4 regions of the Salipaludibacillus sp. CF4.18 genome follow, and region 2 is predicted to be linked to each of the others. Evidence: riboswitches for the same ligand, from Rfam matches in the RefSeq annotation. Region 2 holds a riboswitch; each other region holds the start of a gene.
What was found. Region 2 has a riboswitch for cyclic di-GMP ahead of ACHABW_RS02800 (PAS domain S-box protein). Riboswitches for the same ligand answer to the same signal wherever they lie in the genome.
Positions count from the first base shown of each region.

Region 1: another riboswitch for cyclic di-GMP. It lies ahead of ACHABW_RS04885 (response regulator transcription factor); the one in region 2 lies ahead of ACHABW_RS02800 (PAS domain S-box protein).
Region 3: another riboswitch for cyclic di-GMP. It lies ahead of ACHABW_RS23955 (putative bifunctional diguanylate cyclase/phosphodiesterase); the one in region 2 lies ahead of ACHABW_RS02800 (PAS domain S-box protein).
Region 4: another riboswitch for cyclic di-GMP. It lies ahead of ACHABW_RS07985 (sensor domain-containing phosphodiesterase); the one in region 2 lies ahead of ACHABW_RS02800 (PAS domain S-box protein).

Region 1 covers NZ_JBIMEV010000004.1:187,928-196,367, reverse strand. The annotation lists gene ACHABW_RS04910 (peptidylprolyl isomerase) at 95-967, opposite strand; gene ACHABW_RS04905 (S1C family serine protease) at 1,117-2,412, opposite strand; gene ACHABW_RS04900 (HAMP domain-containing sensor histidine kinase) at 2,650-4,077, opposite strand; gene ACHABW_RS04895 (response regulator transcription factor) at 4,058-4,753, opposite strand; gene ACHABW_RS04890 (hypothetical protein) at 4,894-5,193, shown strand; cyclic di-GMP riboswitch class I at 5,353-5,440, shown strand; gene ACHABW_RS04885 (response regulator transcription factor) at 5,608-6,303, shown strand; gene ACHABW_RS04880 (NAD(P)/FAD-dependent oxidoreductase) at 6,335-7,306, opposite strand; gene ACHABW_RS04875 (YhdT family protein) at 7,547-7,849, shown strand; gene panF (sodium/pantothenate symporter) at 7,846-8,440, shown strand, end outside.
Region 2 covers NZ_JBIMEV010000002.1:176,411-184,850, forward strand. The annotation lists gene recJ (single-stranded-DNA-specific exonuclease RecJ) at 1-46, opposite strand, end outside; gene ACHABW_RS02785 (hypothetical protein) at 1,019-1,222, shown strand; gene ACHABW_RS02790 (hypothetical protein) at 1,534-1,917, opposite strand; gene ACHABW_RS02795 (transposase) at 2,454-2,621, shown strand; cyclic di-GMP riboswitch class I at 2,777-2,861, shown strand; gene ACHABW_RS02800 (PAS domain S-box protein) at 3,072-7,118, shown strand; gene ACHABW_RS02805 (hypothetical protein) at 7,632-7,790, shown strand; gene ACHABW_RS02810 (DUF3231 family protein) at 8,086-8,397, opposite strand; gene ACHABW_RS02815 (DUF3231 family protein) at 8,438-8,440, opposite strand, start outside.
Region 3 covers NZ_JBIMEV010000079.1:4,831-13,270, reverse strand. The annotation lists gene ACHABW_RS23965 (FecCD family ABC transporter permease) at 1-227, opposite strand, end outside; gene ACHABW_RS23960 (ABC transporter substrate-binding protein) at 579-1,583, shown strand; gene ACHABW_RS23955 (putative bifunctional diguanylate cyclase/phosphodiesterase) at 1,761-4,025, opposite strand; cyclic di-GMP riboswitch class I at 4,122-4,204, opposite strand; gene ACHABW_RS23950 (ZinT/AdcA family metal-binding protein) at 4,765-5,562, opposite strand; gene ACHABW_RS23945 (MATE family efflux transporter) at 5,917-7,314, shown strand; gene ACHABW_RS23940 (acetate uptake transporter) at 7,677-8,294, opposite strand.
Region 4 covers NZ_JBIMEV010000009.1:996-9,435, reverse strand. The annotation lists gene ACHABW_RS08015 (DNA adenine methylase) at 1-866, shown strand, start outside; gene ACHABW_RS08010 (hypothetical protein) at 1,421-1,942, shown strand; gene ACHABW_RS08005 (hypothetical protein) at 1,987-2,604, shown strand; gene ACHABW_RS08000 (HNH endonuclease) at 2,624-3,352, shown strand; gene ACHABW_RS07995 (hypothetical protein) at 4,502-5,155, shown strand; gene ACHABW_RS07990 (hypothetical protein) at 5,171-5,884, shown strand; cyclic di-GMP riboswitch class I at 6,125-6,207, shown strand; gene ACHABW_RS07985 (sensor domain-containing phosphodiesterase) at 6,278-8,113, shown strand; gene ACHABW_RS07980 (response regulator transcription factor) at 8,171-8,440, shown strand, end outside.

The sequences.
Region 1 (8,440 bases), on a different contig from region 2:
CGCTTGCTCTCAAACAAATAGGTTGTCCAAAAAGGTTCAAAAAACCTTTTTGGACAACCTATAACATTATCCCGCATAAATACTCTGTTCGGATTTAAAGAGTATACTCAATCTCATACTTACTCATTATTTCCGTCATCCATGCACTGTATTGTGTGCTAAATTGCTCTTCCAATAAAGCAGCATAAACATCGTCTTTAACATCGTTGTATTCGACTGTTTTTTCTTCCACATAATCTGTCATCTTAATGATATGAAAACCAAATTCGGTTTCAACTGGCTCGCTGATATCGCCTGTTTCCATTTGAAACGCAACATCATCAAATTCCGTTACCATGGCGCCTCTCGCAAAGTAACCAAGTTCTCCACCGGAATCTGCGTTAGATGTATCTGTTGAATATTCAGCTGCTAGCTCACTAAAGTCTTCTCCATCCTCAATTTTTTTTGCAACTTCTCCCGCCGTTTCTAAATCTTCTACTAGAATATGACTTGCTTGTACTTGTTCTTGCACATCAAACAGTGTCCGGTTTTCTTCAAAATAAGTTTCGAGTTCCTCATCGGTAAAATCAACCCATTCAGCAACTAGCTTTTCACTTTTTAAATATTGACTAATTTCTTCTTCGAACGAATCCATCGATAATCCGCTAGTTTCAAGTATTGTCGCGAATGCTTCTTCGCCACCATATTGATCGATGTAAGTAGTTAGTTCCGTTTCAATTTCCTCGTCAGTAACAATTACTTCATTTGCATCTGCCTCTTTTTCGATGAGACGACTTGTGACCAACGTTTCTGCAGCTTGGGTACCATAAGAATCCATTAAGAACTCCGTCAGTTCATCTTTCGTAATCTTTTCCCCGTCTACTGAAGCTACGACGTTTTGTTGATTCATAAAAACTAGCAAAGATCCAATGGTGATAATGAGTAGCAATGAACCTAAACCAAGTAACTTTTTATTTGTTGACGACATCTCAAAACTCCTTTTTAATAGTACTTTATTTTTATATTAGGCTGTTTTCAAAAGCTTTGTTGATTATATGGAATCCACGAAGAAGCTAAGGGCGAAGACTTCAGAGTACCTTTGGAAAGCTCCACCCGTGCAAATTCGAGAAATGACTTCTAGTTAATTTTTATCTCATCATCAACCTGATTACTCGTTAAGGTGAGCTGGACCGTTTGCTCTGTTTGATCGCGGAGGACAGTAATACTAATTTCATCCCCTATCGAATACGCACTATACAAATTTTTTCTTAAATCAGCAGAGTTTGTTATAGCTTCGCCTTCAATGGAAAGAATGATATCTTCTACTTCAAGACCCGCTGTTTGAGCTGCAGAACCCTCTTCGACTGCGGTAATTAATACGCCCTCTTCCACTTCGAGCCCACGTTCTTCTATATAAAATGGAGGAATTTCAGCTACATCAGTTAAACCAATTCCTAAGTAAGGGCGAGCGATCGAACCGTTTGCGATTAACTCTTCGACAATTGGCTGCACTTCATCACTAGGTATAGCAAAACCTAAACCTTCTATGCCGCTGTCGGTTATTTTCAAGCTATTTATGCCGATCAACTCACCTGTACTATTAATAAGTGCTCCACCACTGTTGCCTGGATTAATGGCTGCATCCGTTTGAACTACTGATAAATCCCATGACCCTGCGGATGTATCAATTTCAAGCGAACGATCGATCGCACTGATAATTCCTTGTGTGACTGTTTTAGAAAGTTCCAACCCTAGTGGATTTCCGATAGCTAATACTTCTTCGCCAACTCGTAACGCAGAAGAATCACCGAACTTCATGGCAATGTCATCTTCAGAGGATTCGACTTGAACAACACTTAAATCGGTTAAAGTGTCAGAACCAACCACTTCGCCAATTCTCGTCTCACCATTTTCTAGAGAAACTTCAATCTCATTGGCGCCTTCCGTAACATGGTTATTCGTAACAATGTATGTGTAATCTTCGTTTGTATCGATAATGACACCGGAACCAGTTCCGGCTGCTACGCCTTCTTCCGACTGCGCTGTTTGACCAGTAGGTGTTTGCCAAGATTCTTGCTGGATATTAACGATTCCTACGATTGACTTTGAAGCACTTTCGATGACATCTTCAATTATCAAAGCGTCTCCTGACATACTAGATAGTTCTGTTGCTTCTAATGACTGTTCTGCTGTTTCATTGGTGGAATCCGGGTTTTCTTCTGCCGTAACAGGGCCGACAATCTCCGTTTGAAACAAAATTAACACTGCTATAGTTGCTCCAATAAAACCACTTCCTGTAGGGAAAATATAGGTACGAAGCCATCCAGCTGATTTTTGTTTTTTCTCAGGGACTACTAAGGTCTCAATCGTTTCCCTCTCTGACGGATTTGATTTTTCCGTTTCTTCATCTTTATACTCATCATAGTTACTCATATATAAAATCCCCTTTCTTTTTTCAAATGCATTTCTTAACTGATTCTAATAATAGACTTCGATTATGTCGGCTAGATGTCGGAAATCTCAAAAAGTGTGAAAAAGTAATTTTCCATTTTTACTAAAAGACTCTGTTAAAAAATGAATGACGATATTGAAAAATCATCATAACAGAGGCAAATAAAAAAAGTTTAGCAGCGCAACTGTCATTACGCGACTAAACTTTATTAACGCAAATTACTTTTCTTCACCTGATGCAATTGGTAGGGATAATGTGAATACAGTACCCTCATCACCACTCGAAGTCAGTGTCAGGTTACCGCCCAGCCCCTCAGCAAGCATTCGACTCAAGGCCAAACCAAGTCCAAGTCCTCTTGTCTGATACTTTTTCCCTTCACCGCGGAAGAAGCGCTCAAAAATTAACTCCTGTTCATTAGAGGGTATTCCGATCCCTTCATCTGAAACTTGCACAAATACATTCTTGTCACGGACAAAAACATGAATAAACATTGTTCCATGATTAATTCCAGACATCGCTTGTTCACCATTATTCATTAAATTTGTTAGGATTTGCTGGAAACGCACGATATCAAGATCCACCTCGACATCCAATACCTCTTCAGAAATGTCGAGTCTTACTTCACACTGTGTACGATTTACCCGCCATTGATTAACGGCATCTTTGATTTCATCGGCGATAAGCAGCGGCTCTTTCCTCATCGGAATAGCATCGACGGCTAAAGAATTGAAAACGAGTAAATCCTCGACCATTGTTTGTAGTTTTTCCGTTTCCTTTAATGAATACTTCACAAAAGATTTCGCTTCCTCTCCTTGAACAACGCCCTGGTCAAGTGCTTGCAACAACCCGCTAATCGAGGTGACGGGTGTTTTTAATTCATGTGTCACACCGGCTAGCAGTGCCGTCCTCGTTTCTTCCAGCTGTTCAAGACGATTGGCCATCTCATTAAAGGATTCCACTAAATCATAGACTTCTTCCTCTTTAATAGATTCTGGAGTAAGTGCCATTTTTTGATACGTGCCTTCTTTAATTTTACGAGCACCATTAGAGACATATTTAATCGGTGTAACTAATCGGCGTAATTGAAAGTAGATTGCCGCCCATCCAAGAACCGCCATACTTAAAAGCATCATGGTGAGTTGGCGATATTCTTGTTGGACAGAAGTTACAAACTCTTCTTTTTGTAAAACAAGCACCCAGCCAAAAAGAACGTCTTGATCTTCAATAGGGGCCTTCACGACATAGAAACGGTCTCCTTCGTTCGTTAAATCAACAACTTGAACATCCTCTTCGCTATCCAATATCGTCGTAGGGAATCTTCGAATGGAGAGACCACCTTGACGGTTATATGGAGAAAGCGTGTAACCTCCTGGATCCACAACAAAAATCTCTGTTTCTTCTCGAAATTGAGGATTAATTTCTGGAGTGTCCTCCAGGGTTGTCTCATCTTCTTGTAAATTAACAACTTGTGCCGCGGTTTGTTCTGCAATAAACCGTGTTAAATCAATCCGGTTTTCTATAGTAGTGTGGCGAATCCAAAGAGCAGAAATAATCCCGATTACAATAAGTCCGACAACAAGGGTCATTAAATAACGTCTTGTCCAATGTTGGAGCAGTGGAATCCGTTTATTTTTTCGTGTAGACACGGAACTGATACCCCATTCCCCTTACTGTCGTTAGTTCACCTTCGTCATCTGACCAATCTTTCAATGCTTGCCGGATCCGCTTGACGGATAAATCAACAGCTCGATCTGTGCCTTCGTAGTCCTGACCCCAAACATTTTCTAATAGTTGCTCGCGCGTCAATGTTTGGTTTGGATTTCGTGCCAAATAAAGAAGAAGCTTAAAATCTCTTGGAAGGATGGCCACAATATTTCCTCCAATACGAACGTCTCTAGTGGATTCGTTTATCGTGAGCTCTCCGTAGGTAAAGGTAGAATTATCTCTTTCTTCCGAAGGGGTAGTCACACGCCTAAGGACGGCATGAACTCGAGCGACAACTTCATCGGCAATAAAAGGTTTCGTGATGTAATCATCAGCGCCACTGTTCAATCCTGTTAGTCGGTGCTGCACGTCACCGAGAGCAGTCAGCATTAAAATAGGGCACTGACTTTCTTCACGCACTTCATGAAGGACGCTCCAACCATCTCGGTCAGGAAGCATCACATCCAGTAAGATTAAATCTGGGTGATGATCGTAATAGGCATCGATTCCCTCGTTTCCGTTGAATGCTTGAATAACATGCCAACCTTCTCGCTGTAAAAAAACGCGCAGAACATGGTTAATGGCTTCTTCGTCTTCAATTACTAATATGGTCGTCATTGATAGTTATCTCCTTAGTTTTTTTGACGCTATGCGTTTTTCTTAAATTATTTTTCTAATGTTATCTCGTTTCATGGATGTTGCTGCTTTTCTTCATGATACATGAAGGGGAATAACAAATACATACTAGTGGTTTCCTTTTGGTTCTTCGAGCAATATCCGGTCAAGATGCTGAACTTGATGGTGTTCAACGAATTGTTGAGGGCACACAAACTATGACAGTGTATAAATCAATTAATTTGATTGCCAATAGAGCTGCTGAACTGGCGATGCAGATTGCTGCCGGTGAAGAAATTGGGACAGATTCACTAACTGACAACGGTCAAATCGAGGTTCCTTCTATTTTATTAGATCCGATTGCTGTTACGTCCGATAACATTGATGACACAATAATTAAAGAAGGTCACTTAACAGAATCAGAGATATACGACACCGAATAATCATATTTAAACTGAACAAAGCCTTTCAATTAGTTGGAAATTAACTTTTGAGAGGCTTTGTTTATCTATTTAAGACGGAGTTTCTCTCATATAACGTTTACATTCTATCGAAAAAAGACTATAATTTTACTTAATACCTATTACCTATAATTCGATAAACTTCGATAATGGCAAACTTATTGAAAAATAAGGACGCAAAGCTTCGGGTCTAAGGCTTTATAAAAGCTAAGACAGCCGGGTTACCGAAAAGAGTTGGACTCTTTTGAAAATAAGTAACCTTATTTTCATACCCCACCATTCTTTTTGGTGGGGTTTTTGTGTTCCATAAATAAGTACTTAAATACTATATAATTTAGTTGCTCTGAGTAATGAATGATGTTAACTAGTATTACTACTTAAGGAGGGAATTTCAGAATGAATCTTACTAAAAAAAGAGAAGTACAATCACTTAAATCTAGAATCATCTACTATGATCAAAGCTCCGACATTTTGTCTGGAAGTTTAAGAGGAAAAATTTCAGAGGAAATTATTGCCCTTACGTTAAAACAACAGAAGGACACTAAAGAAGATTGGATTTTCTTTTCGTTTGATAATGACGATAAATATTCACTGAATTTAATATTAGAAAAAATACATGAACTTAAAAGGAAAGAAGACTGTCACATTTTACTTATAAGTAAAAATCCTCTCCATAAAGAGTTACTTACTACTTTATCATTTCCGATAAGCGGGTTAGTTTCATTATCTTATTTAAAGGATAATTATTCAAATGTGTTGCAAACTTTATTAAATACAGGAATTTTTTTAGAGGCAGACTTTCATAAAGATATTGTGAATGAGATAGATCATATTAAATACAAAAGTATGCCGATTAAACAGCTTGTTCTTATTAAAGATAAGGTTGACCTTCAATTATCAAAGAATGAGCAAATTGTTCTGCAATTGATCCTTGATGGAAAAAACAATAAAAATATCGCTGAAAAACTTTATTTTGCCGAGTCAACGATTAGTACCATTGTATGTCGACTTATTAAAAAAACTTGTGCACGAGACCGCACAGATGCACTGGTAAAAGCGATTAAGTGCGGGTGGGTTGAAGGACAACGGTAACGAAGTTATAAAGAGTTCGCTTCCTTAAAATTCAATAACGTGAATCCCGATAAGTGGCCTCTCCGACTCGAATACCCGATAGAATAGCACTCTCGATTCTCGTTCGGCCACTAGTATCATTTTTTGTTAAAAAACTGTCGCCTGCAATGAAGATCGGGTAATTTTTCAGTTTTAAGAAAGGTTCTCTGTACACGTGTGTCGCTTCCGCGTAGCGCCAACGTTTTAATTGATAGGCCGATAGATTATTAGATTCAATAAGGTCTGGTGAGAGAATAGCTACTATTTCGTTAAGCACCTCGTCATCTTTTAGGGCAAAGTGATCTCTACTCCAATCACCGTTCATATAGACAGATAAGATTGGCGAGTGGGATATTCCTTTTTGATCGTTTGCTACAATTTTATCGACACCAGCAGGTACGTGATCAGAAATTATTCCATTCTCACCTATAGAAACAGGTTTCTTTAGTGTGAGTAATCCGACGAAGCAAGGTTTAAATTTTGAAGCAGCAAGGGAATTCTTATCTTGATTTGTTACGTGAATTGGCGATTTTTCTAGCAATTCTAATGCTTGAGGAACAGGTGCTGTTAATACAACAGCATCACTGGTGTATTTTTTTCCTGTGTTAGTCGATAGAATCAGTTCCGTGTCTTTAGCTTCTATATGATCGACACGTTCCTGAAGAGTGACAGGCAGATTTTGAGCGATTTTTTTAATGAACGAGTTCATCCCTTCCATACCTGAATATCTTGGGTAATCATCTCCAAACCATCGTTTGATCCACTTATTCTCTAACCATTCTTCCGTTAGTTTTTCGAGTTCAATCGAACGGACAGTGAAAAATTGGGCACCGTGATCTGCTCGTCCTTCTCCTATACGTCTTGTAGCCATACGACCGCCAATACTTCTGCTTTTTTCTATAATTGTTACTGTTTCTCCTTTTTCAATAAGAGTTTTAGCTGCAAAAACACCAGCAAGTCCCCCGCCTATGACTGTAATATTCATAGTAAAACCCCTCTCATTATCTTTCTTACTCTTCCAAAACAACAGTTTCTAAAAAACTACCACCCTGAACTGTCCTATTATCGATTTATTATACTAGATTGAAAAAAAGGTGACAACGAAACACGTTCGGTATCTGCAAGGCAAGAGAAGTTGCTCATTGAAAGAAAATTCTTTAGTATGTAAATAAATAAGAACGATTATTTAATTGTGGAAGGTTAGAAAATCTAGGGGGCAGTGACGATGTATAGAATACCGGAGCGGACGACAGAGCGACGTTTTAAAATTGCGCACCGCGAGGCGTGGATCGGGGTTATACTTGCATTGGTAAATATTCTTTGGTGGTATGGTTTTGCATATACAATGGGATCGAAAGCCCCGGAGGAATATACATACGTATTTGGATTTCCGGCTTGGTTTTTTTGGAGCTGTATTGTCGGTTTTATTGTGATGGTCATCCTTGTTTTTATCGTTGTCAAATTTGTACTTGTTGACATGTCATTGGAAGATGAAGATGACACGGGGAATGGAGGGCATTCATCATGAATTGGGATGTGTTATTGCCTTTAATTCTATTTTTAGTAGTTATTTTTCTTATAGGGGTTTGGTCCAACCGGAAAATGGCTAAATCCACTTCTTTTTTAAGTGATTATTTTCTTGGAGGCCGGGAACTTGGCGGGCTCGTTCTAGCGATGACAATGGTCGCTACGTATGGAAGTGCTTCAAGCTTTCTTGGGGGACCAGGGGCTGCGTATACGATTGGTTTAGGATGGGTCTTACTTGCAATGACACAAGTTGCGACGGGTTATTTTGTCCTGCTAATATTAGGGAAGAAGTTCGCAATTGTTGCTCGCAGGTATAAAGCAATTACATTGATTGACTTTTTAAGAGAACGATATAAAAGCACGATTGTTGTATTGGTTTCTGCGCTTAGTATCATTGTTTTTTTATTCGCTGCAATGGCAGCGCAATGGATTGGTGGGGCCTACTTAATTCAGTCCTTAACAGGACTAACGTATGAAACAGCTTTATTCGTGTTTGCCATTGCTGTGTTAATCTACGTAATTATTGGCGGATTCCGTGCAGTAGCATTTACAGATACTCTTCAAGGATTCGTCATGTTTGGTGGAACACTTA
Region 2 (8,440 bases):
GTTGGTCTTGAGATGTTTGAATTGTTGCTTTTTGCCATTCTTTCATTCATACGTACTCCTTTTATTACTAAGTTTGTTACAAATATGAAGGTGGTATAAAAATAAATCATAAGATACTTCCTATAGAAATTTTAAAGGTTCTATATGGTTTCGGGGGTAGAAACTGATATTAAATAGATTTTAAGCCATATAGATATTACGTTTTATTGTAAAACCACACATAATCTTCTCCTACAAATCTATGTAGGCCCATAAAATAATCATCGGAAATATCTTCAACTCTGTAATATGAGCAGTAGAAGTCTTTTAGTGAATCTAGGGAATCTTTTCGTAAACGAAAACAATCATAACTACTTTTTGGTATAGGAAAGGCGTTCCTATAATCAATGTTTCCCTTAGTCATGTAATAATAAAGTTCAAACTTTTCAAATGGATTAAGGTTAAAGACCCTTTCTCTAAAAAATAGGTGCCCTTTCCTTTTATAATTGATTAAATTAGACTTCAAACTTAATAGATTTTTGTATTCACCTGCATAGCAAAGTTCATTCAATGTAATTTTATTCACCAATATCACCTCACATATTTATCATTACCCGTATTTTTCTTAAGTATGTAACCTGGTGGCTGGCTACTTTAGAAAATTTATAATTTCTTTCTTAGAAATGAAGGGGATGAACCTTTATCATTTTAGGAATTGAATTCTAAAATTAGTGTCATGTAAAAAATAAGTGCGGCGAATGTGAAAGTAGGCGAAGTCAAAATAAGACCACCTGCGCCATCAGTGCAACTGAACTTTGAATTATTTAAGAGATTACGGATTAAACATCCCATGATGATTGCTTATTTGAATAACAGAAGATACATTACTACGAGAGCCTATATAAAATACCCAAGCAAAAACATAATATACAACCCTGTACATTATTAATTATTCAAAATATTCTGTATATTTTTTTTACAACTGAAGCTTACATTTTATAAGCTTACTTTTTATAACTTAATTGATTAAGGAGGAAAAATGAAGAATAGGGAAAAGTACCTACAACAACGAAGGGATCTTATATCTTTATGTATCAAAGAAATATATCTTGCTGATCAAAATAACCGTGAAGAATTAAACGAGACGATTATGCTTTTAGAGAAAGGAATCCAATTGCTAATACGAAAGATTCCCCAGCATACATTACCGAAGAAAAGGAATTCGTCTGATAGAACATATTAAAATGTTGCAGTGGGGCACTGGATTTCATCAGCACCAAGGGCTAGGAGAAAGACAGGAGGACTAATATGCGGTCTTATAGGCGTACTTAGTGCTTCAGGAATAAAGAAGGTTTTTAAAAAAGATGAAGACTAAAACCTACTGAATATGAAAAACTTTTATTGTAGTAAAGGTGTAGTTTCTGTTATGACGTTAATGGAAAGTTTCCTTTAATAAGGGAGGTATATTTTATTATTAAACTAACTTTGCGAGTATTTATCCCTATTAACACTATATTTAATTATTCTGAGCTAATGACATAATCATTTTAATCTTTAAATCGTTTTCATGACATCCTTGTTACTAAAGGTTATTTCAGTGTGTTTTGATTCAACTTCTAATTCGTCTAAAAAAAAGCCTTCCACTACCCATTTTATCCAGAACTCCATGTAAGAATCTACTATTTCACCGTTAGGAAGCGAAGCTTTTTGTTGTACAGAGCCTTCTTCACATTCAAAAGCATATTTTAATTCCAAACTATTATAATCGTACAATACGATAATATGATTTTTTGTCTTTTCGAAGTTTATATTAGATACATCAATAGGAGTACATTCTATATATTTTTTTGCAATCGAAAGAAATGCATGTTCAAATCTTTGAAAAAGCTTGTCATTATTGGTCAATATTTCTAAACGTACAGTATTGTTTCTGTTCAAAATTATCCTCTCCTTTTAAAATTCCTACCATTTAACCATAACATTAATATCAAAAATATGTTTAATTTCATTTCATAAACAGTTTTCTACGGAAGAAGCTTGTCATAACCACCTCTTCTCATTAGAAGTGGTCGGATGGATTTTGTTGTGAAAAATGTGGTTATGATGATTATTTTGAGACCAAGACCCGTAAGCATCGTCTTTTTGAATGCAAGTCATGCCGCTATCAATCGACGGTGACGGTAGGAACCGTCATGGAGAAGACTCGAACGGACTTAACCAAGTGGTTTCTGACCAACTATTTGATGGCTCATGACAAGAATGGCATATCGGCACATAAGCTCTCTGAAGAAATTTAAGTCACATGCTTCACAAAATTCGGCAAGCGATGAGAAAACGAGATGCAGATTATACACTAGCTGGTATTGTAGAACTGGACGACGCTTTCTTTGGTATCCTTTCTGAAGGGGGAACGTGGTCGAGCACAGAAAAGACCAAAGTGCTAGTAGGCACAAGGACATCCTCTTTATGTAAAAATGGAAGTTGTACCGAATATCAAAGGGAAAACCCTGATAGATTTTGCAGAGAAACGTATCTTACCAGGCTCTATCATAAGCAGTGATGTCTATCATTCGTATCGAGCTCTGGCATCGGTTGGCTACGAACACGAGTATCACGTCTGTCAGAAAATGTGTATGTGGTAGAATTTGTCACTTCTGAATCTAATGTCATAGGACTATATAGGTCATACTCTTTTAAATAAGATCCATATATCTTTATTGTATTCTAAAAATTGTCATATTATGATATAATTAATATTATTATGAGGCCTTTTGTATCAAGTCTTTAGTTTTATGAAAAATATTAAAGGCAAACATTTAGAAATGGGGGCACGCAAAACTAGAGGGGCTAAAACCATAAGGTCATGCCAGCCAGGTGCCGTTTGAGGAGGACACACCTATTCGGGTGTGTTCTTTATTTGTACCAAGAAAAGTGAGATATGAAGCTTATGACTATTTGTCCAACTGAAACACGGTGATTCGAAGCATTCTTCAATCCAAAGTGAGCTAAGCCCATATTCATTTAAAAATCTTGTTCGGAACCAAGCCCACAAGGTTGCAATTTGCAAATTTATTCTACTGGAGGTCGGGAATATGGAACTCATGATAGGTCAATATAATGTAATTCTTGTGATTTTTTCAATCATGATTGCTATTATTGCATCTTATTCGGCATTTGATCTTTGTTTACGAAGGGTTCACGACACTGGACATTTCCTTGATAAATGGTTACTTATGAGTGCCTTGTCTTTAGGGATAGGAGTTTGGTGTATGCATTTTACAGGAATGCTTGCCCATGAACCTATTAATCAACATAATTTAGACTCATTGTATGTGTGGGCGTCCTTAGTTATTGCTATTTTAGGGTCCTATATTTCATTAAAAATTTTCATTATAAAAAATAATGTCATACCTAGCAGTATATTGTTAAGTATGAGTCTTAGTACCATGCACTATATAGGGATGGGAGCTCTGCATGAAAATGTGGCATTGAGCTACAATTGGGGCGCTATTTCAGTTGGGGTGATTGGAATTTACATCTCATTGCGTAAGATAAGTTCAATAAAACAAAAAAACATCATTCCTTTTCATAAAAAATTAATGTGTGGGGTTCTAATGGGCTTTGCGGTATCTGTGATTCATTATTTGGCTATGCCAGCTTCTGCTATGCCAATTTCAGAACACAATATCAACGATAATACACATACTTTTATGATAGATAGTACGATGTTGGCAATTGGTGTTGGAATTGCAACATTGATAATACTACTTTTAGTATTATTTGGGTCTCGCATTGTAGAGAAGATGACCGCTCAATCATTAAAGTTACAAACCAATGAACAGTATTATCAGTCCCTATACTACCACAACCCTGATATAGTATTAACTTTTGATCTAGAAGGAAAACTTTTAAGTGTGAATAAAACAGTAAACCTTTATGGTTATTCAGAAGAAGAATTACTGCATCAATCTTTCGTTTCTTATATCGTTCGAGATCAATTAGAAAAGACAAATCAACACTTTGATTTAACAAAAAAAGGCGAACCAAAAATCTTTGAAACGGCTATTTATAGTAAAAAAGGGGAACGTATAGAACTTAATATGACTAGCGTACCCATTATTATAAATAAACAAATCGTTGGGGTGTATGGAATTCTCAAAGATATCACTGAACTTAAAAATACACAAGAGGCGTTAACAGAAGCTGAATCGAAATACCGTCATTTGGCAGAAGATTCTTTGGTGGGCATTTATACTATTCAAGACAAAATGATCACATATGTAAATCGTAAAGCAGTTGAAATGATAGGTTATAGAGTAGAAGAAATCATAGGTATGAATGTCTTAGATATAGTTTATCCTGAAGATCGGTTACTGGTAGCCAAAAAGATAAATAAACGTCTTCAAGGCAGCCTTTCGAGCGAACCTTATCAATATAGGCTTATAAAAAAAGATCAGACAATTATTCATATGGAAGCACATAGTTCTAAAACTTTTTTTCAAAATGAACCTGCGATAAATGAAACGCTAATTGATATAACTGCTCGGAAAAAGGCGGAGGAAACGATTGAATATTTGGCTTACCATGATCCTTTAACAGGGTTATTCAATCGATGTCATTTCCATAACTATCTCCAAACGATTTTATCTGAAGAAACGACTAAGAGTTTGGCAGTTCTCTTCTTTAATTTAGACCGCTTTAATTTAATTAATGAATCGTTAGGGCAAGGAGTTGGAGATCGTCTATTACAAGAAGTTTCAAAGAGATTAAAGCATTGCTTTCATGACAAGGAGATCTTAGCAAGACATGGTGGAGATGAATTTCTTGTTTCTCAATTAAATAAGAATATACAGGAAGTATATGTTGTTGCGGAACGTATTCTTGATAGTTTTTCAGAGCCTTTCCATATAGATCAGTATGAAATATATACTACAGCCAGTATTGGTATTAGCTTTTATCCATACGATAGAGAAGATGCCGAGACGTTAATTAAAAAGGCAAATGCAGCTATGAATCTGGTAAAACATAGAGGGAAAAACAATTTTCAATTATATCGTTCTAATCAAATGGAACATAACTTTGAAAAATTTGAAATAGAGACAGACCTTCGAAAAGCACTGAAAAAAAATGAGTTTTGTCTTTATTATCAGCCTAAAATCAATCTAACTACAGGCAAAATAGTAGGAGTTGAGGCATTAATTCGTTGGCAACACTCGGAGAAGGGTTTAATTCCTCCTGGAGAATTTATTCCCCTTGCAGAGCCTGAATGCCTCGAAATTGAAATTACGGAAAGTATGTTGATGGATATTAAGCAAGGTTTCAAAGTCTTAAATGAATTAAAAAGTATAGGTGTACAAATAAGTTTAGACGACTTCGGAACAGGATATAGTTCTCTTCTTTACTTGAAGGAACTACCAATTACTAAACTTAAAATTGATCAATCATTTGTTCGTAATTGTACGAAAGATTCGAATGATGCCACCATTGTCAAAACAATCATTGCAATGGCTCATGAGTTAAAACTTGACGTTGTTGCTGAGGGAGTCGAATTAAAAGATCAATTGGTTATTCTTCAACGGAATCTTTGTGATGAGGCTCAAGGGTTTTTATTTAGTAAACCTTTACCTCCAAAGGATCTTGTACAAAACTTTGTGGAAATCGAGCAAATTATAGATCAACATGGAATTCCACAAGAGTTATCTAAACAAAAATGGTTAGAAGAGGCCGTAAAAATAGCCCGTCAAGAATTGTCGGACACCGTTAGACAGCAACAAGGGATGATCTTTAAGTTTATTGAACAAAATGGTATATTTATTCATACTTTATGTGATGGCGAGTTACTTTATCGAATGGATCTTATTCCTGAACAGATAATTGGAAGGGAATCAAGTGATTTTCTGTCCGCCCACTTTTCCGAAAAGGTAAATCAACATTATCGGAGAGCATGGAATGGTGAAGATAATGTCACTTACGAAGGTGAAGTGAATGGAATCCATTACATTTGCATTTTACGCCCTATTAGGAGAGGTGGGAAGGTTGTCGAGGTCATTGGTTCATGTGCTGATATTACAGAAAGGAAAGAGGTAGAAGAGGCGCTTAAATTGAGTGAGTCCAAGTACCGTCTTATTACCGATAATATGTTGGATTTAGTAGGTGTATGCACTTTAGACGGAACAGTTAAATATGCTTCGCCTTCTCATGAGGTCCTATTAGGAAAGTCACCAAAAGAGTATGAAGGGAAATCAATTTTTGATTTGGTTCACCCTGAAGATTGTTTATATATGAAAGAAAGTTTTTACCAAATGATTTCAACTAAAAGACCCATTCAAACTGAGTTTCGATGTGAGCATGTTAATGGCGAATGGGTTCAATTAGAAGTTCAGGGAACCCCTGTATTTGATGGTGGGGATGAAATAGAAGATTTTGTATTTGTAGGTCGTGATATAACAGAGAGAAAGAAAATAGATGAATATATACGAAAAACGGAAAAGTTATCCGCCGTAGGACAATTGGCAGCAGGCGTTGCACACGAAATTAGGAACCCTTTGACTTCGATAAAGGGATTTCTTCAAATCATGCAGAAGGAGTTAGATCAACCTAACTATACGACTATTATGTTATCCGAGATCGATCAGTTAGAAGAGATTGTAAGTGAGTTCCTGTCCCTTGCTAAGCCACAAGCAAGTAAAATGACACTGACGGATATATATGATCTGTTAGAACATATAGTTACATTAATTAGTACACAAGCCATAATGAACAATATTGAAATTATACAAGAGACTGATGCTGAACTGCCTTTTCTCACTTGTGATAACCATCAGATCAAACAAGTATTTATCAACATTCTTCAAAATGGATTAGAAGCTATGTCCAGCGGAGGGGTAATCAAAATACAAACGAATTGGTACGGTTCAGATAAAATTATCTTTAGGTTTATTGATCAAGGGTGTGGCATCTCTGATGATCGAATTAAAAATATTGGTGAACCATTCTATAGTACAAAAGAAAAAGGAACGGGACTGGGGTTAATGATTAGTCACAAGATCATCCAAGAACATGGGGGAACATTCAATATTGAAAGTACCGTCGATAAAGGAACAACTGTTGAGGTGATTTTACCGATTAAACAGTCTTAAAATGTTGAAGTATCAAACGAATGGATGTGAAGGCATAAATGCCTTCACATCCATATTAACCTTTCCTGTTCCTTGTTACTCGGCATTTATATCTCTTGTATAAGTTCATTTTTCGTATTCTACTGTTCCAATACAATCTTCTAATAGATTGATAATAGAAATAACAAACATGATGAACACCGAGCTATTGTAGCGCTTTTTTTGTGAATGAAACTCAATCAACTCGAAAATTTGTTTAAGAGACAGGGATGTATATTAAAAGAAGCAGGAATTAACTTTCACTATTATTTTTCAGATGAAAGACAAATTTGAACAGATAGATAAAAGGTTATTGGGTGATAAACTAGATGTAATACTTCAATCATTTAAACATCTAGTGCAAATGAAGAACGTTGCAAAGCAAATTGTAACAATTTGTTTAAATAGATTAAATATATATTAAGTTTTAATTTCATGGAATTGTGGTATATTACATTTAAATAGACTTGTATAAAAATGGAAAGGGGTGTTTTCTTGCTTTCAAGTGTCGAGAAACAAATAATTCTAAATGAAATCGACAAAATGAACGTTGAACTGGAAAAAGCCACTGATTACTCATTAAAAGGAGCAATTCGCAACGATATCAGTGAATTATGTTCTGTTTTAAACACTAAATGTGAATTAGTTGGATGAATTATTAACTCTTAAGAAGCAAATAGAGAGTCGTATTTCAATAATAGTCTAATTAGTCATAGTTAAAAGTACTGCATTTTTGTGGTGCTTTTTGTCTTGAATTTATACCATCGTATAAGGTTTATGTTTATAGTCGGAGATTACTAATTAATAAGCAATTATTGTTTAATAGAAGAGTGAATAATTGTAGCGCTCTCGTTTTCAGTGGGAAATATGAAGGAGAGAGTTGAATAGTATCAACTCTTCTTTACATTGTTTGCTGTTTGAATACTTTAATCTTACTTTTTTTCATTTGCTAATTGATCCCTGTCAGGTGTCTGCGGCGTTGTTCTAACCATCCGTTCTCAATCATTATATTGGCACCATCTTCTGCTAAGAGACTCGCTTCTGACATAAGCCTAGTGTAATATAGCCCTATATCACGTCTTGGACTGGCACTAAAATTCCTACCATAATTTCCAATTCCTATACCATTTAATGTTAGAAGATAGAACATCATCAATTTATCGGAAAAAGTAGGGGATGTGGATGCGGTGGGTAAAGTATTCCATAAACTTTCAGAAGGAAGAAACTCATCACTTAAGAGAATACAAACATAATGGGATATTTTACAGGCCTTTCCTTTTGTTTAGATTACTAAACATACCTTA
Region 3 (8,440 bases), on a different contig from region 2:
TGCATAATTGCTCCGGAAACTGCTAAAAAAGCTCCGACTAATGCAGCAGCAATCACTCGTGGCATTCGTAATTCCTGGATAATTTGATGGGAAGTTAAATTAGGGTCAAATTCAAAGACACCCGTCCATACTGTTTTTAGATTAATATCAGCGGCCCCAAATGAAATCGAAAGGGCTCCCGATAAAACAAGGACAATCAATCCAACAAATAAAATAATTGTTGCCATAATAGGACGTGATGTTAATTTTTCACTTGGAGACTCTTGCTCATTCAATACCATATTTTTCATTCCTTTACTTCAGCCAGAATTAAAAATGGCTATACATTCATTAAATACTGATCTTTATTTTCTCAAATTAGTCAGAAATGAAAGCGTCTCTCTCTTCTTGTGAGAATGATTATCATTATACACCAAAATACTCTCTACTACATGGATTATTGTGAGAATTTATTTTGATATTTGTCCTATTGAATTGTCATTATATCTACTTTTAAAAAAACTCTTGCTATCGATAATGATAATCGTTATCATTATCTGAGTAAAGTACTTATCTATCCATTAGGAGGAATACTATCAATGAATAAACGTATACTTGGTTTTAGTATATTAGCACTTTCTTTAACACTTGTCGGGTGTGGAGAAAATAATGAAACTAGTTCCAACAGTGAGGAAACTGCTGAAGAGACTGTTGATGAAACTACGGAAAATACAGAAGCAGCTGGAACTTCCGATACTAGCACAGAAACAACATTAACCGATTCACTTGGAAATGAAGTTGTCATTCCGGCAAATCCAGAGCGAATTATCGCATCTTATTTAGAAGATTATTTGGTAGCACTTGGAGTTTCTCCAGTAGCGCAATGGTCAATTTCAGATGGTGCAGGGATTCAAGACTATTTACAGGAAGATTTACAAGACATACCTACGATTCCGTTCGACCTTCCTTTTGAAGCCGTTACTAGTTTTTCTCCAGATTTACTATTAGTCGGCTCAGCTGAAACTGTTGGTGACGGAAAATACGGTCAATATTCAAAGATTGCGCCGACTTATGTTGTTGGTACAGAAGACAGTGAAAATTGGCGCGAAGACTTGGTAGAAATAGCAAAAGTTTTAAATCTTAACGATGAAGCAGATCAAATATTGGAAGATTATGATGCAAAAGCAGAAGAATCCCAGGATATAATCAAGGATTCTATTGGAGAAGATTCTGTAGCCGCGGTCTGGCTTACTGGTGGTCAGCTCTTTATAGTTAGCGAAACGGCATCCAGTGGCGCTGTTATGTATGGAGATTTAGGTCTCGCTTCACCAGACGTTGTTAAGGAAATTTCTGAATCTGCTACCAGTGACTGGTCACCTATCTCTTTAGAAGAAGTCGCTCAGTTGGATACAGAACATCTCTTTTTAATTAGCAGTGAATTAGATGATAGCATAGAACTACTAGAAGATCCTTTGTGGCAAAATATTCCTGCCGTAAAAAATGATCAAGTTTATGAATACGAGTCAACTACAAGCTGGTTATACAATGGACCTGTTGCAAATGATCAAATTATCGATGATGTACTTGAAAGCTTAGTAGAGTAACGTCAACCTATAAGCAAGTGTCCACCTGTTCTAAGTAGAACTTGGTGGACACTTCTTCTGATAAAGGGATATAGTTCGAACAAAAGACGGGATAATTATATAAATTTCTTCGTAAAAAAGAGGTATTCTGCGAAAGCAGAATACCTCTTTTTTGTGAATCACACAATACCCATTCAACTAATTCAAGCTAGTTTGAGCAGTATACGTTTCAAGATATTTCTCGAAACCAGCTCTATCTGTAGGCTTTAAAAACAAATAACCTTGTCCAAATCTACAGTTGTATTTTTCTAACATTTCAACCTGACATTCATGCTCTATCCCTTCAGCAATCACCTCAAGATTTAAATTCAATCCTATATCCATAATTGTTTTAATCATCGATTCACTTGCCGAGTCCAAAATACCATCAATAAATGACTTGTCGATTTTAATCGTATCAATGGGAAGCTCTCTAAGAATATTCAAGGAGGAGTATCCCGTTCCAAAATCATCAATCGATGTCTTCACGCCAATCTTCCGCAATCCTTTTAACAATTCAGTAGACTCGGCTTTATTTTGCATCACACTTTCTGTGATTTCTAATTCTAAAAACTGAGGTTCAAGACCTGTATTTTGTAAAACACCTTTTACGGTTTCAAGGAAAGCGTTTTGCTGGAATTGCCGGACAGACACATTTACCGACACGCATAAAAGTGGAAATCCTGCCTCTTGCCATCTTTTGTTTTGTTTACAAGCTGTTTCTAAAACCCATTCTCCAATGGCAACAATTTGTCCCGTTTCTTCTGCTATAGAGATAAACTCAACCGGTGATACTGATCCAAGTTCAGTACTATTCCACCGTAAGAGCGCTTCCATACCAATAATTTCTCTTGATTGTAGATTAATTTTAGGTTGATACACAAGATGGAATTCGTTATTTTCCATTGCTTTTCTTAATTCACTATCAATTTTCATCTTTCGTACCATTATCTCATTCAATTTCGAATTGTAAAAACGGAATTTATTCCTTCCATTTCCCTTTGCCAAGTACATGGCGGCATCTGCATTTTTAAGTAACGATTCCCGATCTTCCCCATGCTCCGGATATAAACTTATTCCAATACTTGCTGTAACTGTCATTTCATGACCAGCAACACTAAAAGATTTTGAAAACTCTTTTAATATTTTTCTAGCTACTTTAATACAATTTTCCTCTGTAGCATCTGATAGAATGATAACAAATTCATCTCCACCTATTCTGTAAATCTCTGCATCATTACCTGTTGAACATTGTAACCGTACCGAAGCTAATTTTAACAGTTGATCGCCTATTTGATGGCCAAGCGTGTCATTTACAAGTTTAAATTGATCTAAATCAATCAATAACAAAGCAACTGTGCTGTCAATTTGTTTTGCGTTTCCCATCTGAAGTCCTAAATCGTGATGAAAACTTGTCCGATTATTCAGACCGGTTAATGAATCATGAAACGCTAAATTTCTGTATTCACTCATCAGATTCTTATTTTTCTTAATAATCGAGAGGTGCCGAATAATAATCATAAAGAAAATTATACTTATACCAATACTTAAAGCATTAAGCTCCCATTGGTAGCTTTGGGCAACTAGTACAATGAGAATTACCGCACTTATATATGGAAAAATAGGCTCTTTCTCTTTTACATAACTTTTTGTTTGTATATTATTATACGCGTGTTCCTGCTCAAAAAAGCTGGCAAACCCCATCAACATGACAGCAAATACCCATAATGGTTCGATAAAACCTCCTATCTCATAAGTCCCATGAATGGATATAAATGTATAACCTGTGTCAGCAATAAGTCTCACGGAAAATGCAATAATTATAATTTGAATCAGCTTTTTTTCAATACTATGTCGAGCAAGGTAATAGAGATACATTACAACAAACGCAATACTTAAGTTAGATATTTGAAAACCAATATTAATGATTGTCATCAAAAAGGAATTACTTTGAATAACGATGAGTGGTTCAATGAAATAATGAATACTGATTACAGAAGCAATCAACATAAAAACAGTGATATTAAATAAATACGGGTTATTTGCACCAAAGCCATTAATTATCTTCGTTTTATAAATTAATGCTGCTAAATAGAATATATACGCTAAGAGCCAGAGTAACCATGAAATATCAGGATAAGTAGTGTCCCCTATGGTAATTATGCCTAAAGTCCAGATCAAATTTCCTGAAATGTTTAGAAAGACACCAAAAATTAACAACAGCCAGAAATATCTTTGCGTCGTTCTATTCTTACGATATGCCTGATAAAGCCAGATTAAACTCAAGGTTCCTCCAATAAATGGAATAGAACTCGCTCCAAGTGCACCCATCCATTCGTTTTCTTTAAATAGATAATTCCACACGTAAAATAATGTGATGATAATGGTAATAAGCAGAGCGCCTGACTGTTTTTTAGTCATCATAATAGTTCCTCACATTCTCTCAAATGTATTAGTTAGTATGTAAACATGTATACAAAAAAGCTACTCCCTTATGGAAATAACTTCGTTCGTTATTCCTTTGGGAACCCAGCAACCATAGTGATCTCCTTAGGCCTGTAGCTTTGCGTCCTCACTTTTCAATGAGTTTGCCGGTTCAAAGAAATATATTTAAATATACACAGTTATATTTTACCATACAAACTCTTAGTAGACTAGTTATATTTAACTATTCAAAGTTTCAAATTAAACATATATTATATATCTAAAGAATTACATACTCGGCTTACTATCCAGTATTTCCGTTAATCGCATGGAACCTCTCGATGAGGAAGATAAAGTAGTGACAGCATAAAAATATCAAATAATTAGTTTCATAGAAAAAACTGCCCCATAATTCTGGAGCAGTTTTTCTGTATTCTATAGCGATTTGTTGTTTTTAAAGGTCCGCTTAGAGCGGATTCAAGCCTCTCCGTTCAAAGTAAAACAACAATCTCTAAAAACCAATGATTTTATAATTCTTGTAAGAAAAACCCGTAGTGTCTTCTTTATAATAAATCGTTAGCTTTCACGGCGAAACTGATCAATGATTTCACGATGCTGCATCACTATAACTAGGATTGGTCCGTATCAATCCTTCCGAGCTGAATTACCTCTTAAGCACTTTCACTAAAGTTCTAGTAAGATCCTTCTATTATATAGCAATGACTAATAATGGAAAGATTTAATGAGCAATCATCTCGTGCGCAATCTCGTGGCCATCCATGTCTGATGGGTAATAAGTCGGCCAGTTGGTAACTTCTTCTAGCAGTTCTTCGCGGTTGTCTCCCCAATACAGGTGATAGTGGTCCGATTTTGTAGGGGAAATAATATGATCACTGAATTGAATATACTGCGGCATATACTCAGATTCGTCCATCCGTTCAAAGATGAACCTAACGCCTCTATTTCCTGCATCGTACGTAAGAATTTCATACCCATCATACGAATACTCACTGGAATATGCCTCTCCATCTTCATGAAAGGTAACCGTGTCATCCTCGAAAACAATCCGGTCGACATTTGTTTCATAACCGACCTCATAATATTCTTTATATTCCTCCTCAGTCATATCCTCATCTTGCTCGGCTTTATGCGAGAAAACGTCATTCAGTTCACCATCCAGTAAGTAGAGGTAGACAGATTGCCAATCCCCTTCCAAATCAGAGAGGGAGCGATCTTCCACCTGCTCATCTTCAAAATACCCGTTGTAAATTTGTTCCGTTTCCTCATCATGATCGTGATCGTGATTGTTCTCATGATTGTGGTTGTTATCATCGTCATGATCGTGATTATTTTCATGATTATGGCTGTTCGAATTTGTCTCTTCCTCCGTTTCGGTAGTTTCAACTGTCTCAGAGGAGGAGCCGTTATTTTTTTCTTCGTCGGCGGATGCTTCTTCCGCAGAATTGGAAGACCCGCATCCTGCTGCTAAAAAAGCGGTGATTGTGAAAATACTTAACATTTTGATAGATGAATTCATAATAAACACTCCTTCTTTTGATTTTAAATCGAAATCATTGCGCTTTACGATTATACATAGATTCCCAGTTAGCGTCAAGCAATTATAATGAACTGTTTCTGAATCTATGAATAACAAAGCACAAATAAAAAAACGTTTGTTAAGGTATCTCTAAAATAATGATACAATTGTTTTTCGGAAGGAAAGAAGAGACTATATTCAACCTTTCCATAGCCTTTATAACTGGAACCGACCGACTTAATCAGAAACAGAATTCGATTGAACTCCTGCGTAAAGTTGGATTAAAAAATCGTCATCTGTATTAAAAATCACTAATTCGTCCCTCCACAAAAAAAGAAAAAAAGGAGAACCAAAATGGGAACTTCCTCAAGCCTTCCTCCTGTACCTTTACAAACTGAGGTAACTAGTAATCAATATATGAAACTTGCCATTCCCTTAATGATTTCTACAATGACAACGCCTTTGTTAAGTTCTGTTGATACTGCTGTGGTTGGCCAATTGACTGATCCTTCCTACATCGGTGGTGTGGCAGTTGGAAGTATAGTCTTCAATACCTTATTCTGGGTATTGGGATTTCTAAGAGTAAGTACATCAGGTTTCACTGCACAAGCGCATGGTGCAAACAATGAAAAAGAACTTTATCAAGCATTTATTCGTCCTTTTATGATCGCTGTTTTTTTTGGTTTAGCCTTTATCATTTTCCAGGAACCTATCAGGTGGCTGTCACTAACTGTCATTCACCCTACCACGGAGGTCGCAGAACAAGCTGAGCTCTATTTTAATATTCGAATCTGGTCGTCCCCTTTTACACTCGTTAACTTTGTAATTCTTGGCTGGTTGATCGGAAAAAGCTATGTAAAGAGCGCCCTGTTCATTCAAATAGGCATGAATACGATTAATATTTTGTTAGATCTCTTATTTGTCCATGTCTTCAACTGGGGCGTACAAGGAGTAGCATTTGCTAGTTTACTCGCAGAATTAAGTGCTGTTTTGAGCGGAATCATTCTACTCCTCCTTCTCAACAAAACCCTTTTAAACTGGTCTTTATTCTCGTGGTCAGATATTTCAAACACAAGTTCCTTTAAAAAAATGCTAGAAGTGAATCGGGATTTATTTATTCGCTCTGTATGCTTGCTAACGGTTTATACGATGTTTACTTCCTTAGGAGCAAGAATGGATGACACAACTTTGGCAGCCAATGCCATTTTATTTCAAATTCATTTTTTGCTTGCCTATTGCTTCGGTGGCCTATCCAATGCAAGCAGTATATTAATCGGCAGATCCATAGGAATGAAACAGCCTAAGTTATTTCATAATATATTAAAGCTCTCCGCAAAGTGGGGCATTATATTTAGTGTTGCGCTAACTCTCTCGCTTGTAGCCGGGGCAGAAGTAATTATTTCGTTTTATACGTCCATTCCTCAAGTACAACGTCTTTCGGAGATCTATTTTTTCTGGTTGTTATTATTTCCGATTTTTACATTCTGGGGCATACAGCTAAACGGCGTTTTCTCAGGTGCAACCGAAGCCGCTCCAATCAGGAATTCCCTTATTGTCTCAATGCTCGTTTTCATCACAAGTGCAGCTATCCTTGTACCTATTTTTCAGAATCACGGTTTGTGGGCATCGTTCATTTTATTCTCATTAGCACGGTCTATTAGCCTTGGAATGTATGTACCAAAACTCTCTGCTCGAGTTTTTCCTGAAAAGACGATTGAGACTAAATATTTTAAGGATACAATGGATAGATAATATGACCTAATTTAATTCTGCTTTAGTGACACTCATCGTAATATCGCAGATGCGTGTTACTATAGTCTGGTTTAGCTACAGTCAGACGCACAACTCAGACGGATTGTCGCTAATGATGGCGTTTAGGAACAGTCCGCGCTTAGACAATATTTGAATGTCACCATTTACGGCTGATAGTTACATTCGGAGAGTGACCGTTACGTCGAATGTAACTAATCAATATTTTCTATCAAAATACATTTATCTGTGGCTCTTCACTTATCTATTTATGCAGTGGTCATTAAAAAGTAAGTTATTTCGCATAACAAAAAGCCTAGAAAGTTAATTCTAGACTCTGATTCTATCCGTATATCAAATTAAAACTACTTTTTAAAGATTCCAAAGGGTTGTCCTATTGGCAGGAAAACTTTTCCGAAGTGCTTGTTTAATAAGATGGCACCGGCACCGTAAAAAGACAGCAAGGCAATGATTAACTCCGCTATTGCTGCTAACATATGCGTGACTTCGTACATCACGTTAAAGGAGCTTAACGTTAAGCCAATGAATAAGAAATCAATAAAAACAAAGATGAAGAATAATACTTTGTTTGTCTCCATTGCTCCGATTGTCATAAAAAGAGTGAAAATTAAATAGCCAAGAAAGGCAATCCCAAGTTGTTTTGGATCTGCATTTGCTGCCAGTGTTTCACCGAAAACTCCTAATTGAATCAACCAGCTAGCTCCTACACCAAACCAAAAGAGTCCAAATGCTCCGAAAGCCGTTGTTCCAAACATGTTATTATGCTTGGAATCTAGTATCGCCGCTATTAACTGAGCCATTCCACCTAAGAAAAATGCCCATGGTAGAATTAAAGAAAGCCCTTCTGTTATTCCTAATTTTTGTGATGATGCGACCAATGTTACCATTGCTAAACCGAACAATCCTAGTGCTGATGGATCTGCTGTTGTAATTCTAACCTGTGTCTCATTCTGAGTATCCATTTTTTCCTCCTAAAAAGCTCATAGCTTTATTTACAAATACAGTACGAGCTCCCGCCAAATCCCCTCTATAAAATGCTGTACTGCTGCAGTTTTATTTTAATACGCGGGGTCTGAACTGCGGTCTACCATACTCCCTTAAAAAACAT
Region 4 (8,440 bases), on a different contig from region 2:
TCGGAGGTAAGTCACAAATAATTGAAATTATTTGCGAAATAATAGAGGGTGCAATAGAAGAATACGAATTAGTTGGAGCGGCAGATTACTTTATGGGAGGGTGTAGGTTATTCCTACACCTTGATCCAGAGAGAGAGTTGGATTTTAAGTTAGCAAATGAGATTGATATAGGGGTCATCAACCTTTTCAGATGTCTTCAAGACCCATATGAAACAGACGAATTAATAGAAGCAATTTGGTTGATGGCAGATTACTATACTTCAGAAGAGGAATTTAACGATGCAAATATTGCGCGACTAAATGAAGAGACACCTCAAGTGGAATCAGCAGCATTAACTTATATTGTATCTAAATACAGCCGAGCGGCCGACAGACAAATATTTTGTTTGACTAATACTTTTAATGGTATCCCTCCTAAGAGTCTGGATAAATTGTATCATTTAGAAGAAATACTTGACGAGGTTGATATTACCTGCGGAGATTACAAAGAACAATTCTACAAACACACTCATCGTGACGATATAATAAGTTGGTTTGATCCTCCCTATGTTAAAACAGAAAAAACGAAAGGTGGTCAAACGGAGCAAACAAAAGAAACCTATGGTTACTTGCACCCTTTTACATTAGAAGACCAAAAAACTTTGATAGATAATTTATTAACTACGAACAATAAAGTTATCTTAAGTGGTTATGACAATGATTTGTATAAAGCTCTCAATAAAAAGAATGGATTTTACAAACACTTTATTGGATTGGTCACCATTCCAAGTTCAGTCAGTGGTAGAAAGGAAAAAGAGTACATATGGGTAAACTTCGAGATACCTGAATGGCTACTTCCAGAAGAACCACATGATGATGAGTTGTAATATGTGTTAGACCCTCTTTTCTATAGGAGGGTCATTTTCTTATTGTACTTTTGTAGATTTATGTTCATCCATCGCCACTTGGTATTAAACAATGATAAGCAGTTGTACCGGAAGCAAGAGTTTCATTTCTTTATCCACTTAAAGTAGTTTGGGTATTTTTGGATATCACATAAATATAAGTGTCGTATAATATTCATGTATTTTATGTCGTTTAAATGCTTTGTAGTGGCGTCTAATACTAGGGGGTTATTCCTGTCCTATGGGGAGTATTTCATTGATGACAAGTCTAGTGAATCGCCTTACGTTTCGAGTTGGTTTATGTTGTCTAAAACGTTGTTATATCAATGTTAAATCAGTGGAAAATAATTAAGTATTTTTTAGAAATTGAGTATTATTACCTATGGAAATACGGTATAATTTAACTAATAAGTAGTTAGGATTTTATAAAAAATATGGTTTAAATACCAAACAGGGACAGGTGAATATGTATGTATAAAAATTAGTTGTTGAATTTAAGCTACTTTTATTCGGAAGCATGAGGGGGTGAATGTAAAATGGCAAAATACGCTTACATTGCAATAAGTAAGTATCAATCACTAACGTTTTTCAAGGGACTAGCACAAGATGCAGACGAGATCTTTTTCGACTTGATAGACAGCTCAGGAAGATGTGACTTCAGCCAGTATTACAGGCTCTTAAAACTTGTTAAACAAGGCGATACAGTGGTCTTGCATAGCTTATTTAACATCAGTAGTAACATTCAAGAGATGTATGACTTTTTAAAGTATGCAAGAGATGAAGTTCTGAACTTGATATTGTTAGACAAGACGTACGATGAAGAATTATTTCTTAGCGAAGAGGGGTTCCATTCTTTAGAAACACTATTGGAATTTGAAGATGTTTTTCAGAAAGATAACAATTGGTCGAGACGAGTAGGTCGCCCTTCGACATACCCAGAGAACTTCTACCTAGTTTTCATAAAGTACAAGTCTGGAAGTTTAAAGGCAAAAGAAGCAGCAGAAGAGCTGAATATTCCATTGTACAAGTTCTACAACAATGTAAAGGAATTCTCTTAATAAAGTTGATTCTTTAGGAGAAGCAAGATGTAAGGAGGAGGATAATGATGATCACATTCAGTGTTAATTATTCATTTGAGGAATTAAATGCTAGTAGTTTTAAAGCGTTGGAGAACGCTAATTTTTCTAACGATAATACAAGACGTTGGTTATCAGAGGCATTCGTCAAAGATTTAGAAGGAAAGACCCACGATACTATCAACCTTCAGGCATATGCTTATACTTGCAGTGTTAATGAAGAGAAGAGAATGGGGAAAAGAGACTTAAGCATTTTAAATAACTCAGATTTTGAAGCAGGTTATAAGGGCGTTTCAGAGGCAGTATTTTTCACCAAAGATACTATTGATAAAGTAGTGTTTGAGCTAGATTATGACTTTGATTTCAACAGGTTGGTAGTAGAGTTCGGACATCTACAAGATGAATTTTTTATATATGAAGGTGTAGATATTAGAAAAGTCTTGATAGTTGCTCTAACGGGGTCTGAATATATGATCAAAAAATTAAAGGGTTTGGTGGAGGAGCATAATCTATTTGATTTCATTCAAGAATTTTTATCAAATCCAAAGGTTATGGAGTACCTACAAATAAATTACAGTCAGCATGGATCGTATCAGACTGTTCAAGAGCCTGATCTTGAAAGTTTCTCTTTCAGCAGGCAATAAAAAATTGGAGGTTTTATATATGGGAAATAATCAGATTGACTTAAACAATGATGCAATTAATTTAGAGCAATATGAAGTAGACAAGTATTTGCTTGAAGATGATATTGAACTGACGGACAGTGAAGTAGCTGAACATTGGCGAATTCCGTGGAAGCCAATCGAAGATGAAGATAGTACGGATGTCGCTATTAAAAATTATTGGAACGAAAAGCAGAGGTATTTAGCAAGAATGCGAAAAAGTAAGAAGAGGCTCTTAGGCGGGGTGTTCCATACATTTTCTGATGGGTGTTCTTTTCTTGTAGATCGAAATGCAGGTGAAATTTATCGATATAATAATAATAAATACTTTTATGAAATAAGGGAAGGGAGTATTTATTTAATAGAGTATAATTCCAACAATGTAAGGTTAGTATACGGTGACGGAGAATTCTCTACATCCGAGACATATTGGTTGAGAAACAATAAAAAGGAGGTAAGTAAAAATAACTGCAGAGGTTTTCATTTGCCTAAGGGTAATATAAGGCAAAATAATATATATCTTAAAGACCATCAAATTATGGCAGTCTTGTTCTGGGGACAAAAAATAATTGAAAATGCAATTGATGGAAAGGATTACGACATTAATCATAGAAACTTAGATAATGATGATAATCGACCTGAAAACTTAGAATTAGTTACTAAAAAAGAAAACAGACAACATGCAACTTTAATGCGGAAAATAAGAGCAGAAAAGTATAACAATATGTAATGTAAGGTGGTAAAGCAACAATGTTTAGTTGCAGGAGAGTACTATATGGATGCAAGGAAGCGAGGTGCCAATCGACACCTCGCTATTTTTCTGTCCTCATACTCATACCAAGCCAAAGGCAGGTATCAAAGAAAACGTCACTTTAATCCCTGTATGTGAGTGATTTATCGAGTTCTAACCAAAGTATGATTTTTCTGTAGACAAACAGGAGAGATGAAATGTCTGTGGGGTATAGGCTTTATAGGGTGAGTATAAGTAGAATATATTATAACGCCCCCGTTACGAAATAAGAAAAAAGTTTCCTAGCGTTACAAGGTAGGATCAAATCTTGTAGCGCGTATGTTTCATAGCTATAAAATTAAAGAATAAGCGTTACAAAAATCATTGGAATCCTTAGATTTAGTAACGTATCCGTTGCCAAGCCAGAAAAACAGGCATCAGCTGTTACAAGAAATGTCTGTAGTTCAAGAATCAGTAACGTCCCTGTGACAAAACTAAAAAGACACCGATTAGGTGTTACATTTCAAGCTCAAACTTCAAGATAGCTTCTTTCTGGAAACTGAGAGCAGCGTATTAATTATCTGATAGTTGAGGATATAAAACCTATAATAATTTATTTTGCTTACTTAACCTCACTTCCAAGGGAATTAGCTGATATCACTACTATTAATCTCTACGCGTTAAACAATTCAGAGATAGTTATATTAACTTGCTTAAACATAAGTTGATCTTAGTCTAGTTCCAAAAGCAATCTCCCACAGTTCTTCTTCCTTCATTGAAACAACCATTTAATAGCCAGTAGCATAGAGTATCGATGGGAATTATCAACATCAGACAAGCTAAATTCTATCACGCACAAGTATCCATTTTTGCAATTGAAACAAGACAATAAATATGTTTATTAGGGTATAGGTTGAGGATTTTCCTTAGTAAAAAGCATAACCTTTCTCTATTTAGATGATTTTACGCTTGTACTTCTAAGGTTTCACAATAAAACAAATAATAAGTAATTATAATCCTAAGTACTTGTTGTAATAATCCCTAAGTATGTGTTGAAGGTAGTTCATAATGTTTGTTTTTGGTGTTCTCATAAGACTTTACTCAAAGAAACGCAACAGTGTAGTCAAAAAATAGAAAGGAATGATTATCATGGATTTAGAGGAAATACTAGAAGCAGCGTTTACACGAGTCTTTTCAAAGTATGGAGAGAAAAAGGAGAATTATAGTGAAGAAGATAAAGATCTATGGCTGCAAAGATTGAATGGAATGGAAGAAATACTTTTATACGTGAAGATATCTGATAAAGATTGGTTTTTGAATCGTACTAGAAAGCCAAAAAGCCAAATGAGCGATTCAGCATATCGAACGTCTAAACATCGATTTAAAAAGGAAATGTTATCAAAAATAGGCGAGGATATCTTTGACAATATTAGCAATAGCACTTCTGCAGATGAAGTAAAACGCATAATAGAGTTGTTTAGAACGAGGTCTGGCTTTCGTAATATTAAGAGAGCGTTTCTAATGGACTTGTATAATGAGTCTATTTCAGAATGTGGTGATGCTGAATTAACTTCGGACCAGAAATTTGAAAGAATCATCAATGTAAGGGATAAAACTAACTCGAGCTATGGCAAGCGCGATAGTCTTAAACTCAATTTTATTGAAAGTTTTAGAGTTTTTGATGATCCATGCTTTTCATATACAAAACAAGCGGCAAATCTATTTGCTGATAGAGAATTTAACTTTGACGAACTATTTGTAGCAATCAAAATAGATTTAGACAGTTTCAATAAAAACCGATAGGAGGTGCCTTTAATAATGAAAATTTTAATGGAGCTAGAGAAAGCAGTTCATGAAACTCAAGAAAACTTAAAAATCGTGGTTGATGAAGAGGCAAGAGCCTTAGAACATCAAAAATTCAATGCATTAATGGAGATTGTCACTTACGTTAATTCATTAAGCTGGCTTAAGCAGAAAAATGCAAAGGAAAAACTACGATTTCTTCTAAAAACAAAATTCGATAAGGATAATGCAGCTGTCGAGTTCAATACGACTAAGAACGCAATAGAAGTCTCTCTTAGTCGTTCTCAAAAAATATTATCTAAGAGAATAGGTAATGATACGATTCGTCTAATATTAGCTGGAAAGGTAGACCAGGCAATGGCAAAGCTCAGGGAATCTACTAACCAAGGTGGACAAAATAATGAATTAATTCTAAATGGGGTATTTGAGTTTTTACCCAAATCAGAAAAGGGCGCATTCTTAATAGAAGAATGTGGGAGAGAATTGTACCTCCTCGGCAGATTGTCTCGTTTTAACATAAAGAAAAATATTGGATTAGTAAATCAGAAAAAATTAGCTCACGTCTTATATATCATGAGTAGGTCCGATGAAAGAACAGCTGATATCAAAGAAACGCTTACAAGTTTCTTGGAAGGAGATTTTGCAGACGTTGAAGGTTCTCAAATATCTGTCAAAGATCAAGTCGGTATGGTGTTCGAGACTCTAGAGGAGCAAAATCTATTTAGTTAAAAGTGAAGTTTACGCATAATCGAAAGTAAATCATATTCATTAATGTAGCTTGATTATGAAACTTACTGGCAGTATTATCCCTCATGCTATTCTCATCGCAAATTTAGGACAGATTGCGGTGGAGTAGTTACATATAATTTTATAAAGCAAAACCTTATGTCATATTTTGTTTGTTTATGTCAGTTTTTATGTTATATTATACAAAACAATACTTTTGGAATAAAATTATTGCACATATTGAAATGATAATAGCAAAGCTATGGAAACATAGTGACGCAAAGCTATAGGGGCTAAAGCAAAAGCAAAGTCAGCCAGTTACCGTTTCAGGACAACACATCCTGTGTCATTCGGGGTGTGCTTTTTTGTTTAAATATGGAAGAGGGGATGGTGCCCATGAGAAAGAGTACAAGGCAAAAATGGCAAAAAGAAATTATCTTTACTGGTCAAAATCGAATCTTAGAAATGCTTGCCAACAACATCCGGATTTCCCCTATACTTGAAGAATTGGTGATTATGTTAGAAGAACAGATATCTGGTTCGATAGGCTCTATCCTTCTTTTAAACAGGAAACAAGGTGTGCTAAACCACGGTGTTGGACCAAATCTTCCAAAGAAGTACATAAAGTTTATTGAAACTATTCAAGTGGGACCAAAAGAAGGCTCTTGTGGGACTGCTGCCTTTCGGAAAGAAACTGTCATTGTTTCGAGCATAAAAACTAGTCCTTTATGGGAGAACTATAAAATAGTAGCTTTAGAAAGTGGACTTAAAGCATGTTGGTCGCTTCCCATCTTCACGCCAAATAAGAAAATGGTGGGGACATTTGCCATTTACTTTTCAGCTAGGAGAAGTCCAGATTCAATGGATATGAAAAGGCTTGAGCCCTTCGTTCGTTTGGCCGGGATTGTTATTGATTATAAAAGCCCCGAGATAGAAGAAATCAGTCATGTAGATCCTGTGACGGGGTTACCTAATTCCACTCAACTTAAAAGCAACTTAAAAGATTTATTGTATCAATCTATGGAAAAGCAATCTTGTTTAGCTGTTGTGTTCTTAGATGTTGATCGTTTTAGTGTCATTAACAGTATCGGAGGCTATGAATTCGGAGATTTTGTATTGAAAGATATAGCCAAAAGAATATCTCACTGTTTAGGTGAAAATTGTACTATAGGTCGTTGGAATAGCGATAAATTCATTTGTGTCATTCCTTTTCAAACACAAAGAGACATACATACGTTTATTGACAAAGCATTGGATAGCTTAACTAGTCCATTTAAAGCAGAAAACCACGAATTTCTGGTCACACTCAGTATCGGTATAAGTTGTTACCCTGATGATGGTGTGTATGTTGATTCATTGGTGAAAAATGCTGAGATTGCTATGAAAAGGGCCAAAAGCAAAGGAGAAAGCTCAATTGTATTTTATAAGCCTTCTATTAACACGGATCTATCTAAACAACTAATTATAAAAAATGAACTTCGCCAGGCGGTTAAATTGAATGAATTTGTCTTATATTATCAGCCACAGGTTGATTTAATTAATAATGAAATTATTGGCTTGGAAGCTCTTATTAGGTGGGAGCATCAAACTTTGGGGACAATACCTCCAAATGACTTTATTAACATAGCAGAAGAAACAGGGTTAATCAATCCAATTGGAGAATGGGTTTTACGAAGAGCTTGTGAAGATGTGAGAGCGTTATCATCTCAAGGGTATCCGAGTTTTCGATTATCAGTTAACATCTCGGGTATTCAATTTCGTCAGCCAGATTTAGTAGAAAGTATTCGAGATATCATTACTGATACAGGGATAAACCCAACAAATTTAGTTCTAGAGGTAACGGAAAGTACGCTCGTAGATAATATAGATTTTACCGATCATCAATTAGATAATTTGAAATCCTTAGGGGTTCATATTGCTCTAGACGACTTTGGCACTTTATATTCTTCGATTAACTATCTAAAGTATTTACCAATGGACATCATGAAGATTGACCGATCTTTTGTTCAATATATTGAATCTGAGAAGAAAGACTTAGAAATATTAAAAACAATTATTCAATTAGGGAAAAATTTAAACCTTAAAGTTTTGGCTGAAGGAATTGAAACGAACGAGCAGCTATCTAAACTCAAAGAGCTAGGTTGTGAGGAAGGGCAAGGGTACCTCTTTAGTCGACCATTACCTATAAAAGAACTGAAAAAAGTATTAAGAGGTTACTTAAATAACGTATAACTGTATACCATTGAATGTCATTAAATAACCCGAATATTTAAAGGGAGGTAAGAGGGGATGGGCTCAAAGCTACAGTCCGAAAAATTTAAACCGTTATACATGGGCAATGAAAATAAATTGTCAAGCCAGGATAAAGATGTAATATCGGAACATTTAAATGAATTGTACCATAAAGAAAAATATGTTAACCTCCTATCTGTTCCAAAATGGATTTTTTATATCGTTGATGGGTATTGTAAAATGACAATCCAAGACCTCGAACATACATTAAATTTCTTAAAGGGTAATCAAACTCACGTACTGCTGATTAATAAGGATAAATTAAAT